One region of the Nocardioides sp. NPDC127503 genome, then DNA from elsewhere that is predicted to be linked to it. Evidence: riboswitches for the same ligand, from Rfam matches in the RefSeq annotation. Region 1 holds a riboswitch; the other holds the start of a gene.
The links. A riboswitch is a leader RNA that binds a small molecule or an ion and turns the genes downstream of it on or off. The one in region 1 is predicted to bind glycine.

Region 1 (7,301 bases):
GAGGACGACGCCGCCGACCGGCTCTACGCCGTCGTGGCCGGCAAGGTGAAGCTGAGCCGTGCCTCGGCCGGCGGTCAGGACAGCCTGCTGGCGATCCTGGGGCCGGGTCAGGTGTTCGGTGAGCTGTCGCTCTTCGACCCCGGCCGGCGCTCCTCGACGGTCACGGCCGTCACCGACGAGGTGGAGCTCGCCTCGCTGTCCCACGACGACCTGCTGCGCCTGCTCGACGGGCGGCCGGGCGTCACCCGTGGGCTGCTCGCCCTGCTGTCGGGTCGCCTGCGCCGGGCCAACGACGTGATCGGCGACCTGGTCTTCGCCGACGCTCCCCGCCGGGTGGCGAAGGCTCTGCTCGACCTCGCCGAGAGGTTCGGCCAGGAGACCGAGGAGGGCGTCCACGTACGCCACGACCTGACCCAGGAGGAGCTCGCGCAGCTCGTGGGCGCGGCTCGGGAGACGGTCAACAAGGCGCTCGCCGACTTCGCGGCCAAGGGCTGGGTCCGGCTGGAGTCGCGTTCGGTGATCATCACCGACATGGAACGGATCGTCCGCCGCGCGGGCTGATTCCGCTGGTCAGAGGCTGACCCGCACCAGCTGGCGGAGCCGGCGAAGGCCCTCGGTGCTCGGCCGTTCGGCCGGGGCCAGGGCCTCCGCGAGGCGCTCCCGGACCGGGTCGGTCTCGAGCTCCAGGCCGATGGCCACGAGCTCGCTCGTCGGCTCGGGCCTACGCGTCGCCGCCACGTGAGCGCTGCGTCCGACCAGGTTCACGTGGTAGCTGCGCGGTCCCTGGCCGGTCGCGACGGCGATGGTCCCCTTGACCCGGTACGCCGTCGCCGGCGGCTCCTCGAGCAGGTCGACCAGTCGAGCCGGCTCGATGGTGCCCGGGGTGGTCACGGTGACCGCTCGGGCGTGCTGATGGGCCTCGTGCGAAGCGGCCGCCTCGCGCAGCAGCGCGGCGATCGGCAGCTCGTCGGGCGGGTCCTCGGGCACCGCGGCGTCGTAGACCAGCCGCGGGTCGATGCGGCCACCCACCGCGTACGCCACATGGACCTCGGGGTTGTGCTCTCGCACGCGCTGCTCGATCCGGGCCAGGACCTCGTCCCGCTCATGAGCCGGCACCAGGTCCGTCTTGTTGACCACGACCAGGGACGCGGCCGCGAAGCGCACCGGCGCCGGGCCACGCCCGTCGTCGAGGGTGTCGAAGTACGCCGAGGCGTCGACGACCTCGATGAGCCCACCGCGGCGTACCCGCTCGACGCCGCTGAACCGGACCAGCCGGGCCAGCGTGCCGGGCTCGGCGATCCCGCTGGCCTCGACGATGACGACGTCGAGCGCGAACCGCGGGTGGGTCAGCTTCTCCAGGGCGTCGTCGAGGCCACCGGCGTCGGGCAGGCAGCACAGGCAGCCGTCGGCGATCGAGGCCGGCTCGTCGACCTGGCCTGTCACTAGGCCGGCGTCGACGTTGATGTCGCCGAAGTCGTTGACGACCACGCCCACCCGCGCGCCGGGCTGGCGCAGCAGATGGTTGAGCAGCGTGGTCTTGCCCGACCCGAGATGGCCGGTGAGGATGACCACGGGGACCCGGGTGCTGGTGGACGGCATCGGGCCATCGTAGGTCGTCAGATCTTGACGGCCGAGGTGGGCAGACCTAGGTTTGCCGCACAACTTCACATCCGCCACTTGAACCGCAGCGGGAGAGTCCTCGCCCATCCGGGGCGAGGCGCCGAAGGAGCAAACCTCCCCAGAATCTCTCAGGCCCAATGACCGCTGTGGTGAGGCGACCTCTGGAAAGACAGGATCCGCTGGATCCTGCACCCACGGTGCAAATCGCCCCTTCCGGGCGGTGAAGCTCTCAGGTAGCGATGACAGAGCGGGGAGGTCACCCGTCCACGGGTGCCGCGATTGACGGCACCCATCAGCAGGGAGCCTCCCGCACATGACCTCACCCGTCCCTACCCCTCTGCACGAGATCCACCAGGCGCTCGGTGCCTCGTTCACCGACTTCGCCGGCTGGAACATGCCGGTCCGCTACGGCTCGGAGACCGCCGAGCACAATGCGGTACGCACCACCGCAGGCCTCTTCGACCTGTCCCACATGGGCGAGATCGAGGTGACCGGCCCCGAGGCGGGACGCGCCCTCGACCGCGCCCTGGTCGGTCGGCCGTCGAAGATCGGCATCGGCCGCGCCCGCTACTCGATGGTCTGCGCCGAGGACGGCGGCATCATCGACGACCTCGTCGTCTACCGGCTTGAGCAGGAGCGCTACCTGGTCGTCGCCAACGCGAGCAACGTCCACGTGGTCGCGCCCGCTCTGGTCGAGCGGGCCGACGGGTACGACGCCGTGGTCCGCGACGCCTCCACGGAGTGGGCGCTGATCGCGGTCCAGGGTCCCGCCTCGGCGGCGATCGTCGCAGCCCTGACCGATCTGGACGTCCCGTCCCTGAAGTACTACGCCATCGACGCCGGCACGGTCGCCGGGATCGACGTCCTACTCGCCCGCACCGGCTACACCGGCGAGGACGGCTTCGAGATCTACTGCGCACCCTCGTCGGCCGCCGCTGTCTGGGAGGCCATCACCGAGGCAGGTACGCCGCACGGCCTGCAGCCCGCCGGGCTCGCCTGCCGCGACACCCTTCGCCTCGAGGCCGGCATGCCGCTCTACGGTCACGAGCTGAACCGCGAGACGACGCCCTTCGAGGCCGGACTCGGCCGGGTCGTCTCCTTCGACAAGCCCGACGGCTTCGTCGGCGATGCCGCCCTGGCCGTACGCCGCGACGAGGGCCCGCGCAGCGTGCTCGTCGGCCTGGTGTCCGCCGGGCGCCGATCCCCGCGGGCCGGCTACGCGGTCGTGGACCCGGCCACTGGCGACGAGATCGGCGTCGTGACCAGCGGCTCCCCGTCGCCGACCCTCGGCCGTCCCATCGCGATGGCGTACGTCAGGCCTGACCTCGCATCCGCCGGCACCAAGGTCCAGGTCGACGTACGCGGCAGCCGCGAGGACGCCGAGATCGTCGACCTTCCGTTCTACTCCAAGAAATGAGCACAGCCATGAGCAACCCGACCAACCTGTCGTACACCGCCGAGCACGAGTGGATCGAGACCCGCGGCGACGTCGCGCGCGTCGGCGTCACCGCCTTCGCCACCGAGGCGCTGGGCGACATCGTCTTCGTCGAGCTGCCCGAGGTGGGCACCAAGATCACCGGGGGAGAGAGCTGCGGCGAGCTGGAGTCGACGAAGTCCGTCAGCGACCTCTTCGCGCCCGCCGACGGCGAGATCCTCGAGATCAACTCGGCCGTCGTCGAGGACCCCGCGCTGATCAACAGCGACCCGTTCGGCGCCGGCTGGCTCTTCGAGATGCGTGTTTCTGGCGCTCCCGACCTTCTCGACGCCGCGGCGTACGACGCTCTGATCGAGGAGTGAACCGTCGTGACCGCTGATCTCAGCGGCGCACCCGCCCCGGTCGTGGCGATGACTTTGAGCACCTTCGACCTGTACTCGATCGGGATCGGTCCCTCCTCCTCCCACACCGTGGGACCGATGCGGGCGGCGAAGATCTTCGTCGACGGCCTTGTCGAGGACGGGCAGCTGGACGCGGTCACGCGGGTGAAGGCGGAGCTGTTCGGGTCGCTCGGCGCGACCGGGCACGGGCACGGCTCGGAGGGTGCGGTGCTGCTCGGCCTCGAGGGGGAGGAGCCGGCGACCGTCGACACCCGAGCCTCGTCCAGGCGGGTGGCGGCCATCCGCGAGCGCAGGGAGCTGTCGCTGGGCGGCCACACGTCGATCCGCTTCGACGGCGACACCGACCTGGTGATGCATCGACGCAAGAGCCTGCCGGGCCACCCCAACGGCATGATCTTCACCGCCTACGACGCCTCAGGACAGGTGAGCCGAGAGCGGACCTACTACTCCGTCGGCGGCGGCTTCGTGGTCGACGAGCACGCGTCCGGCGCCGCCCGGATCGTGCCCGATCACCCGAGCGTCCGGTTCCCCTTCACCACCGGTGCCGAGTTGCTCAGCACCTGCGAGCGCGAGGGGTTCCGGGTCTCCGACCTCATGCGCGCCAACGAGCTGACCTGGCGTACGCACGACGAGGTCCGCGCCGGTCTCCTGGAGATCTGGCGGGTGATGGCCGACTGCGTGCAGGCCGGCTGCGACCGTGATCCGGTCAGTGACGGCGTACTTCCTGGGGGTCCGCGGGTTCCGCGCCGGGCGCCGCTGCTCTACCGTGACTTGGCGTCCGGAGCCGGCGCCCAGGACCCCTTCCGGGTCATGGACTGGGTCAACCTGTTCGCCCTGGCGGTCAACGAGGAGAACGCTTCGGGCGGCCGGGTCGTCACCGCTCCCACCAACGGCGCGGCCGGCATCGTGCCCGCCGTCCTGCACTACTGGGTACGTTTCGTGGCCCCGGCCGCCGGGCTCGACGAGGCAGCGATCGAGGACGGCATCGTCCGCTTCCTGCTCACCGCGGCCGCCATCGGGATCCTGTGCAAGACGAACGCCTCGATCTCCGGCGCCGAGGTCGGCTGCCAGGGCGAGGTCGGCTCGGCCTGCGCGATGGCAGCCGGTGCGCTCTGCGAGGTGCTCGGCGGCACCCCAGAGCAGGTCGAGAACGCCGCCGAGGTCGGCATCGAGCACAACCTCGGCCTCACCTGCGACCCGGTCGGCGGGCTGGTGCAGATCCCGTGCATCGAACGCAACGCCATCGCCAGCGTGAAGGCCATCAACGCCGCCCGCCTCGCCCTCAACGGCGACGGCTCCCACAAGGTCAGCCTGGACAAGGCGCTGAAGACCATGCGCGAGACCGGGGCCGACATGAAGGTCAAGTACAAGGAGACCTCCCGCGGCGGCCTCGCGGTCAACGTCATCGAGTGCTGAGCCGGGAGGGCTGCGTCGACGCAGAGCGCCGTCGCATGAAGTCGTCGTTCACGGGTACCGCTTCCGAGCATGTCGATCACCCTCGTCACCGGAGCATCCAGCGGGATCGGTCTGGCTGTAGCGCGCCTCGCCGCCACACGCGGAGACCACGTCGTCCTGGTCGCCCGGGGTCGTGAGTCGCTGGACGCCGCTGCTCGTGAGTGTGTGCGGCTGGGGGCCGCATCGACCATGGTGCTGCCGCTCGATGTGGGAGACGACGAAGCGGTGCGGGACTGTATCGGGGCGGTGCTCGACCGACATGGGCGACTCGACACGGTCATCAACTGCGCTGGGGTGGTTGCGATGGGTCGCACGGAGTCCCTGCCATCGGAGATCTTCGACGGTGTGCTGCGTACCAACCTCCTCGGCTCGGTCAATGTGGCACGTCATGTGGTGCCTGTGTTTCGCAGTCAGGGCAGCGGAACGCTGGTGCTGGTCGGTTCAGCGCTCGGCCACATCACGGCGCCTTCGATGAGTCCCTACGTCATCAGCAAGTGGGGTGTTCGCGCGTTGGCTCATCAGCTGCGCCTGGAGAACCGCGACCGACCTGACGTCGCGATCGTGTACGTCGCGCCGGCGGGCGTGGACACCCCCATCTATCAGCATGCCGCGAATGTCATCGGTCATGAGGGTCGGCCCCCGCCTCCGGTCTCGAGCCCCCAACGAGCAGCCCGGCAGATCCTGCGCCGGGTCGACCGGGGCCGCGGTCGGCCGCAGCTGAGCATGGCCGCCGAGGTGATACGTCTGGGACACCTGGTGCCCCTCCTCCACGACCGGGTGGTCGCGCCGATCCTCGGCTTCCTGATCACCGACCTCACCCGTCCAGTGGACCCACATCCGGGCAACGTCCTGACCGCCACGAAAGACGAGAACGTCATGCGCGGCGGCCGCGAGAACGCCGTCCTGGGGCTCGTGCGCAACCTGGCCGTCCGCATAACGCGCCAGGGGCAGGGGGTACCGCCAGGTCCAGTGACCCCGAGTCGACGAGGACATCTCGATGAGTAGAAACCGCAGATTGGTCCACGCATCACCCGAGCACGTGTGGGATGTCCTCTCAGACGGTTGGCTGTACCCGCTCTGGGTGGTCGGCGCGTCTCGACTGCGCGATGCCGACAAGGACTGGCCGAAGGTCGGCACTCAGTTGCATCACTCCGTCGGCGTCTGGCCGCTGCTGCTCGACGACAGCACCGAGGTGCTCGAGTGCGAACCCGGGAGCAGGCTGTTGCTCCGTGCGCGCGGCTGGCCCGTAGGTGCTGCGCACGTCGAGATCACTGTGGAGGAAGCAGGAGAGGGCACCGAGATCGGGATTCGCGAACAGGCCGTCGACGGCCCGGGCGCTCTGGTCCCACGGCTGGTGCAGGATCCGCTTCTCCGCTGGCGAAACGTGGAGGCTCTCCGGCGCTTGGCCTACATCGTCGAACACCGCCCATGAGTGACGCCTCATACGACGCGGTCGTCGTTGGTTCCGGACCCAACGGCATGGTCGCGGCCAACCTGCTCGCCGACAAGGGCTGGTCGGTGTTGGTGCTCGAGGCCCAACCCACCACAGGTGGAGCGGTACGCAGCTCCGAGGACGTCCACCCAGGCTTCATCCACGACACCTTCAGCGCGTTCTATCCGCTCGCGGCCGCCTCCCCGACGATCCGCGGGCTCGGCTTGGACGAGTACGGACTGCGGTGGACGCATGCTCCTGCGGTCCTGGGTCACCCCATGCAAGACGGCAGCTGGGCGCTGCTGCACCGCGACCGACACGTCACCGCAGAGCTGCTCGACGCCCAGCACGCCGGCGACGGCCAGGCGTGGTTGGAGCTGTGCGGTCTCTGGGACCACATCGGTGAACCCCTCGTACATGCCCTTCTGACCCCGTTCCCGCCCTTGCGGCCGGGGGTCCACCTGCTCAACGCCCTACGTCGTGCAGGGGGCCTGGCGGCGGTGCGTACGCTGCTCACCCCAGCCGGAGACCTCGCACGCAACCGCTTCGGGGGCGAAGGTGCGCGTCTGCTTCTGGCCGGCAACGCTGGACATGCCGACATCCCGTTGGACTCGCCGGGCTCCGGCACGATGGGGCTTCTGCTCGCCATGCTGGGCCAGACCGTTGGCTTCCCCGTCCCAGAGGGGGGTGCCGGCATGCTCGCCGCAGCGCTGGAGCGCCGCTTCCGTGGGCTTGGTGGTGACGTACGCTGCGGCGCCGAGGTCACCCGCCTCGCTGTCGAGGACGGTCGCGTCACCGAGGTTCGCACCCGGGATGGCCACCGGATCAAGTTGGGCCGGGCCGTGATCGCCGACGTCGCGGCGCCCCATCTGTACGGCCGGCTGCTCGATCCCGCAGACGTGCCGCGACGCGTCGCAGCCGGCATGGCGAACTTCCAGCTGGACCCGGGCACGGTCAA
Region 2 (7,301 bases), on a different contig from region 1:
GTCGACGGAGACGCCGACGAGACGACCGGGCAGGTGCCGCTCGATCCCCTCGTGGACGGCCATGTAGCCGGCGTGCGGGCCGCCGTAGAAGAGCGGGATGCCGAAGCGCTGGGTCGAGCCGACGACGACGTCGGCGCCGAGGGTGCCGGGCGCCTCGAGGACGGTGAGGGCGAGCAGGTCGGCGGCGACGACGGCGAGCGCACCGCGCTCATGGGCGGCGTCGACGACCGGCTTGAGGTCGGGCACACGGCCGGAGGCGCCGGGGTACTGCACCAGCACGCCGATCGCGTCGCCCTCGGGCAGACCCTGCGAGAGGTCGGCCACGACGACGTCGAGGCCCATCGCCTCGGCGCGCACCTTCACGACCTCGATCGACTGCGGCAGGGCGTCGGCGTCGATGACGAACGGACCGGAACCCTTGCGGTTCGCCCGGTGCACCAGCGCCAGCGCCTCGGCGGCCGCGGTGCCCTCGTCCAGGAGCGAGGAGTTGGCCACCGGCAGGCCGGTCAGGTCGCCGACCATGGTCTGGAAGTTGATGAGCGCCTCGAGGCGTCCCTGGGAGATCTCCGGCTGGTAGGGCGTGTAGGCGGTGTACCAGCTCGGGTCCTCGAGCACGTTGCGACGGATCACCGGCGGCGTCACGGTGGCGTGGTAACCGAGCCCGATCATCGGCTCGCCGGGCTTGTTGGAGGCCGCGATCTCCCGCGCCAGCGACGCGACCTGGGCCTCACTCAGCGCAGCCGGCAGGTCCAGCGACTCGACCGAGCGGATCCCGGCCGGCACCGCCGCGTCCATCATCGCCGCGACCGAGTCGTACCCGAGCCGTTGCAGCATGGTCGCCTCGTCGGCGGCCGAGAGCCCGACGTGGCGCTCCACGAACGGAGAGGCGGCGTCGAGCTCGGACAGAGTGGGCGTGTCGGACACAGTGGCTCCTGAGGGCATCTAAGACAACTCGTACGCCCTCCCCCTCTGTCACCGCATCTGCGCCGCTTCAGAGTTGCCTGGTCCGCACAGTCGTGGATGCCTGAGAGTTTCCGGGGAGGAATTGCCCCTTCGGCGCCCCTTCGAGAGGAGCTCTCCCGTGCGGGATGGTCAGCACCACCAGCATAAACGACTCGACCCCAAGGCCCCGCCTCTGCGGGGTCTCAGGGTCGAGTGTTACGTGAGGTTTACGTCAGCCGGCGTTGCGGGCGGCGCGGCGGGCGGAGAGCTCGTCGGACATCGAGGCGACCTGCTCGCCGTCCTCGGCGGCACGCTCACTGGGAAGCTCGGAGAGGGTGCCCTCGATCTCGCGCCAGACGCCACCGATGGCGATGCCGAAGACGCCCTGCCCGCCCTGGAGCAGGTCGATGACCTCGTCGTTGCTGGTGCACTCGTAGACCGAGGCGCCGTCGCTCATCAGGGTGACGCGGGTCAGGTCGTCGGTGCCCCGCTCACGCAGGTGCTGCACAGCAGCGCGGATCTGCTGCAGCGAGATGCCGGCGTCGAGGAGTCGCTTGATGACCTTGAGGATCAGGATGTCGCGGAAGGAGTAGAGCCGCTGGGTGCCGGAGCCGGTGGCCCCGCGCACGCTCGGCTCGACGAGACCGGTGCGGGCCCAGTAGTCGAGCTGGCGGTAGCTGATCCCGGCCGCGTTGCAGGCCGTCGGGCCGCGGTAACCGGTGTCGCTCGGCAGGGGCGAGACATCGTCGGTGAAGAGAAGGCCCTGCTCGTCAGCCTGCTCCGCCGCGCGTTGCGCGTCGTCGGCGCCGTGGCCGGGCTTCTGTTCGTGGTCGAACACGATGTCCTCCATCGTCTACTCCGTTGTGCGTAACTCCACTCGGGGAATGAACGGCTGCGGCGGGGGGACCACATCGTTGGAGTTACAACAGAGACAACTACAAGGTAAGCGTCGCAAGGGCCCTGGTCAAAGAACCCCCTCCGGCGTGTCGTCCAGCCTAACCCTCAAGTAGAGCATGAGGCTTTTGGCGCGCGGTCGTCGCGACCAGCGCCGTCAGCGCCAGTACCACGGCTCCGACGAGGAGGCAGACCCGCATCCCGGGAAGGGTGAGAATCCCGCTGGCGCCGGCTCCCAGACCGCCGAATATGGCGACCGCGATCGCGCCGCCCGTCTGCCGGAACGTGCTCAGCGCGCCGGTGGCGACACCGACCCGGGCGGGCTCGACCGCGTCGATCAGGTCCGCGGTGACGAGCGTGATCGCCAGCGCGCCGCCGGTGGAGAGCGGGACGAGCAGGACGAGGACCAGCCAGACCGGCGTGGTCGTCGAAAGCAGGACCAGTGCGAGCATCCCCACCGCGAGGATCAGCTGGCCGCCGGCGATGAGCGGGCGCCGGCCGATGACGTACGCCAGGCGTGGTGCGAGCACGTTGGCGCAGGTGGTCATGGCCGCCGGGATGACGAACATCAGCCCCGCCGCGGCACCGCTCCAGCCCCGGACCTGCTGGTAGTAGAGGCCGAGCAGGAAGATCCCGCCGTAGAACCCGAAGTTGATCCCGAACCCGGAGACCAGCGCGACCGCCACCCTCCCCCGAGCCACCAGGCCGAGCGGCAGCACCGGCGCCGCCGAGCGGCGCTCCACCACGACGAACGCGACTGCCGCCGAGACCGCCACTCCCGCCGCGAGCACAGCAGGCGCGTGCCAGCCGGTGTGGCCGGCCTCGATGACGGCGTACGTCAGCGCGGACAGCGCGACCACGGCCAGCACCTGGCCTGGGAAGTCGAGCGGTGCCCGGCGCCGCACCGCCCGGATCCGCAGGCCGGCCAGCAGGGCCACGATGAGGATCCCGACCGGAACGTTGACCAGGAACACCCAGCGCCAGCCGGCGTACTCGCTCAGCAGGCCTCCGGCCACCGGACCCAGCGCCATCGCCGCGGATCCGCCGATGGTCCACACGGCGATGGCCTGACCCCGGGCCCGCGCGTCGTCGTACGCCACCCGGACCAGCGCCAGCGACGCCGGCATGACCAGCGCGGCGGCAGCACCCTGGAGCACCCGCGCCGCGATCAGCACCGGCATCACCGGTGCGGCGGCGCAGGCCACGGACGCGACGGTGAACAGCACCACGCCCAGCGCGTAGGCCCGCACCGGGCCGATCCGGTCGGTCACCGCGCCGGCCGAGAGCATCAGCGCGGCGAACATCAGCGTGTACGCGTCCACGACCCACTGCAGCCCGGCCATCCCGCCACCCAGGTCCCGATGGAGATAGGGAAGCGCGATGTTCACCGCGGAGACGTCGACGGTGATCACCGTGAAGCCCAGGAGCGCGGCGAGCAGCGCTCGAAAGCTCCCCGCCGGCACGGTTGCCGGGCCTCCGCTCGACGCCTCGTGGGCAACTGCGGTCATCGTGCTCCTCCTCCGGGTCGTTGTCCCCGAAAGTCTGGTCGCGTCACGCGCGCGGAGGCAGACCGCGTGATGCCGAGGTGTCACCAGGGGTGGGTGCAACACGGCCCCTCTCACCGGCCGGACCTGCGGCACACTGGTAGGGATGAGTGACATGGCTTCGACCGAGCTCGGGCGCTACCTGCGCGCCCGCCGGGCACGGGTCACCCCGGAGGAGGCGGGTCTGCCCGCCGGCACCGGCGTGCGGCGTACGCCTGGGCTGCGGCGCGAGGAGCTGGCTGCTCTCGCGGGCGTGTCGGTCGACTACTACACCCGGCTGGAGCGCGGACGGGAGACCAACCCGTCGACGGCTGTCCTGGACTCGCTGGCTCGTACGCTGCGCCTGACCGGCGATGCCCACCAGCGCCTGCACGAGCTGGCCGAGGTCGCCTCGGGACGCGTCAGCGTGCCCCAGGCGACGACCGACACGAACGTACGTCCCTCGGTGCTGGCCATGATCGAGCAGCTGCGACCGCTGCCTGCCTTCGTCTTCAGCAGGCACAACGACGCACTTGCCGCCAACCGGCCGGGCCGGCGGCTCTACCCGGGGCTGTGGGACGGGCCGCGGGAGCATCGGAACCTGACCCGTTACCACTTCCTCGACCCGGTGGGCCGACGCCTGCTCGACCCTTGGTACCAGACGGTGGCCAGCTCGGTCGCTCACCTGCGCGCCATCGGCGGCACCGACGTCGACTCACCCCGGCTGGCCGCGCTCGTTGGCGAGCTGCTGCTCAAGTCGCCGGAGTTCGCCGAGATGTGGGAACGCTACGACGTCTGTGAGCGCAGCGGTGGCACCAAGACGTTCGAACATCCGCACGTGGGCCGGATGACGCTCACCTACGAGGTCATGCAGCTGGCCCGCACCGGCGGTCAGCGCCTGGTCGTCTACCAGGCGGAGGCCGACACCATCGACGAGAAGGCGATGCTCGCACTGAGCGAGTGATCCCGCCCGAGCCTCAGTGGGACTCGAAGTCTTCCGGAGTGATCTCGTCGAGGAACTCGCGGAACTTCTCGATCTCGTCCTCCTGCTCGGCCGGGACAGCGAGCCCCGCCTCGTCGAGAACCTCGTCGGAGACCACGATCTTGGTCCCGGTACGCAGGGCCAGCGCGATCGAGTCCGAAGGGCGCGCGCTCACCTCGACGCCCGAGGCGAAGACCAGGTTGGCGTAGAAGACGCGGTCGGTGACCGAGGTGATCTGCACCTCGGTCAGCTCGTTGCCGGTCGCCTCCAGCACGTCCTTGAGCAGGTCGTGGGTCAGCGGCCTGGGCGGCACCACGCCCTGCTGGGCGAAGGCGATCGCGGTCGCCTCCACCGCGCCGATCCAGATGGGCAGGTATCGCTCACCCGCCACCTCGCGCAACAGCACGATCGGCTGGTTGGAGGGCATCTCCACTCGGACTCCGAGCACATCGACCTCGCGCATGTCATCCACCCTACCCGTCTCCGGGTCGCGACAGCAGCCCGGTTGACCGGTCATGTGAACCGAGTCAGCGGTCTCGCAGTCCTGACTTCACCAAGGTGGCGTGCAGACGGACCGCCAGGGAGGCGATCTCGCTGCCGATCTCCTCGGCGCGGCCCTGCGCTCCGGCATTCCCAGGGCGCCGCAGCGGCGCCACGATCTGCTCGATGAGGCCGACCTCGCGGTCGGCAGCGGCCTTCATGCCGCGCAGGTGACGGGGCTCGATGCCGAACTCGGCCAGCTCCTTGGCAGTGCGCGCGATCGCCAGGGCGTCGGTGTCGTAGTGACCGCTGCGCAGCGGCACCACCAGCGCCATCTTCTCCAGCTCGGTCAGCAGAGCGTCGTCGACCTCGGCCACCTTGAGGAGCTCGCGCCGCGAGATCCGCATGTTGTCGGTACGCCGGAACGACTCCGCGCCCGGCGCGCCGCTGGGCGTCAGGGCGACCGTCGGGACCGTAGGCACGGTCGCCTCGATCGCTGGCGGCTCGAGGCCTCGGTCGATCGCGTCGAGGTGCTCGCCGATGACCTTGAGCGGCAGGTAGTGGTCGCGCTGCATCCTCAGGACATAGCGCAGCCGCTCGACATCGCGGCGGGAGAACTTACGGTAGCCCGCGGGCGTACGCTCCGGCTTGATCAGTCCCTTGTCCTCGAGAAACCGGATCTTCGGGATCGTGACCGTGGGAAAGTCCGGACGCAACTGGTCCAGGACCTGCCCGATGTTGAGCCGCTCCCCCGAGTCGCTAGCCGGCCGTTGTGGGTCAGGCATCGCGGCGGCGGCCATCGGCTACGCCCCTTCGTGCCCGGCGTAGAAGACGAGCCGGAACTTGCCGACCTGGACCTCGTCGCCGTCCTTGAGAACGACCTTCTCGATCCGGTCACGGTTGACGTAGGTGCCGTTGAGGCTGCCGACGTCGGAGACCTCGAAGGTGTCGCCGGTGCGCGCGAACTCCGCGTGGCGACGCGAGACGGTGACGTCGTCGAGGAAGATGTCGCTGTCCGGGTGGCGACCCGCGACCACGGTGTCCTGGTCGAGCAGGAAGCGGCTTCCGGCACCGGGACCACGCTGCACGACGAGCATGCCGTTGCCCCTCGGCAGGGCCTCGACGGTGGCCGCCTCGACCGGGCTGAGCACCCGGTCTGAGGTGTCGGCGTCAGCCCCGAGCTGAATCGTCGAGGTCTGGTCGGTCCCGGTCAGGCTTACGCCACACTGCGAGCAGAACCGCGCTTCGTCGGGGTTCTGGCTGCCGCAAGCGGGGCACACGGACATTTTTGAGCTCCAGGTTCATCGAGGGCCGGGCACCTACCCTCAAGTGAACGTTGAGGGATGGTATCCGCAACCTATCAGGTCGGCCCAGGTGTTCGGTTGGGCTGCGCGAATTCTTAGCGCGCAGCCTTAGGCGTCGAGTGATGCCTCGTACGCCGCGGCGTCGAGGAGGCTCTCCAGCTCGGCAGGATCGGACGGCGTGACCTCGAAGAGCCAGCCGCCGCCGTAGGGGTCGTCGTTGACCAGCTCGGGCGTGGCGTCGAGCGATCCGTTGACCGCGACGACCTCGCCGGAGATCGGCGCGTAGATGTCGCTGACCGACTTGGTCGACTCCAGCTCGCCGCAGCTCTCGCCCGACTTGATCGTGTCGCCGAGGCTGGGCATCGACACGTAGACGATGTCGCCGAGGGCGTCCTGGGCGTAGTTGGTGATCCCGATCCGTACGGAGCCCTCGGTCTCGCCAGGGTTGCGCAGCCACTCGTGCTCGCTGGTGTACTTCAGGTCATCGGGGTACACGGCCATCTCCTCATCAGGCGTACTGGTCTGGCTGCGGAAGATCGTCCCGCAGCCGTTGTCGAAACCCTACTGCGACCCACCGACGAAACGGTCAGCGGGACACGGTGTGAATCGACTCGATGTCGATCTTCTCCTCCGACTCCACCTTTACCTCCGCGCCCTGCTCCTCGAGCTGGTCCTGCGGGCCCTGGTAGAAGTCGATCGCGCCGGCCAGCGTGTCGGGCGGGCCGATCACCTGGAGGCGGTACGGCGGGCTGATCAGCTCGCCGCCGACGTTGAGACCCTCGGCGGGTTGGCTGACCTCGATCGAGGACGACGCGACCAGGCGGACGGCCTCGCCGTCGGCCCCCTCGATCTCCATCGCCTCGGCACCGCTGGTACGCAGCTCCTCGATCAGGTCGAGGAGCGCGGTCAGCCGCAGCGGGTCGGCGCCGGGGTCGATCTCGATCGTGATCCCCGGGCCGCTGACCGGCACCGTCCCGGCGATCACCCGGAGCGTGTCGACCTGCTCCTCGGCACGCTGGAGCGCGGTCTGCTGCTGCAGGGTCTGGTCCTCGAGCTCGTCGCGGGTCGCCTCGAGCTCCTCGATCTGCTCCTGGGCCTTCTGCGTCGTGCCGGCCAGGCCGGAGAGGATGTCGATCAGCTCCTGCTCGCGCAGACCGGCGTACGTCGAGTCCTCGG

Region 2: another riboswitch for glycine. It lies ahead of gcvP (aminomethyl-transferring glycine dehydrogenase); the one in region 1 lies ahead of gcvT (glycine cleavage system aminomethyltransferase GcvT).

Annotation. Positions count from the first base shown of each region.
Region 1 covers NZ_JBEORH010000018.1:54,638-61,938, reverse strand. Annotated here, with positions in the region: gene ABTW65_RS28360 (Crp/Fnr family transcriptional regulator) at 1-561, shown strand, start outside; gene ABTW65_RS28355 (CobW family GTP-binding protein) at 571-1,599, opposite strand; glycine riboswitch at 1,679-1,774, shown strand; glycine riboswitch at 1,776-1,876, shown strand; gene gcvT (glycine cleavage system aminomethyltransferase GcvT) at 1,934-3,037, shown strand; gene gcvH (glycine cleavage system protein GcvH) at 3,046-3,417, shown strand; gene ABTW65_RS28340 (L-serine ammonia-lyase) at 3,466-4,872, shown strand; gene ABTW65_RS28335 (SDR family NAD(P)-dependent oxidoreductase) at 4,942-5,916, shown strand; gene ABTW65_RS28330 (SRPBCC family protein) at 5,927-6,343, shown strand; gene ABTW65_RS28325 (phytoene desaturase family protein) at 6,340-7,301, shown strand, end outside.
Region 2 covers NZ_JBEORH010000001.1:545,843-553,143, reverse strand. Annotated here, with positions in the region: gene gcvP (aminomethyl-transferring glycine dehydrogenase) at 1-942, opposite strand, end outside; glycine riboswitch at 1,002-1,092, opposite strand; gene ABTW65_RS02645 (MerR family transcriptional regulator) at 1,175-1,792, opposite strand; gene ABTW65_RS02640 (MFS transporter) at 1,938-3,344, opposite strand; gene ABTW65_RS02635 (helix-turn-helix transcriptional regulator) at 3,487-4,323, shown strand; gene ABTW65_RS02630 (bifunctional nuclease family protein) at 4,337-4,804, opposite strand; gene ftsR (transcriptional regulator FtsR) at 4,869-5,621, opposite strand; gene ABTW65_RS02620 (FHA domain-containing protein) at 5,625-6,107, opposite strand; gene gcvH (glycine cleavage system protein GcvH) at 6,234-6,620, opposite strand; gene ABTW65_RS02610 (DUF881 domain-containing protein) at 6,712-7,301, opposite strand, start outside.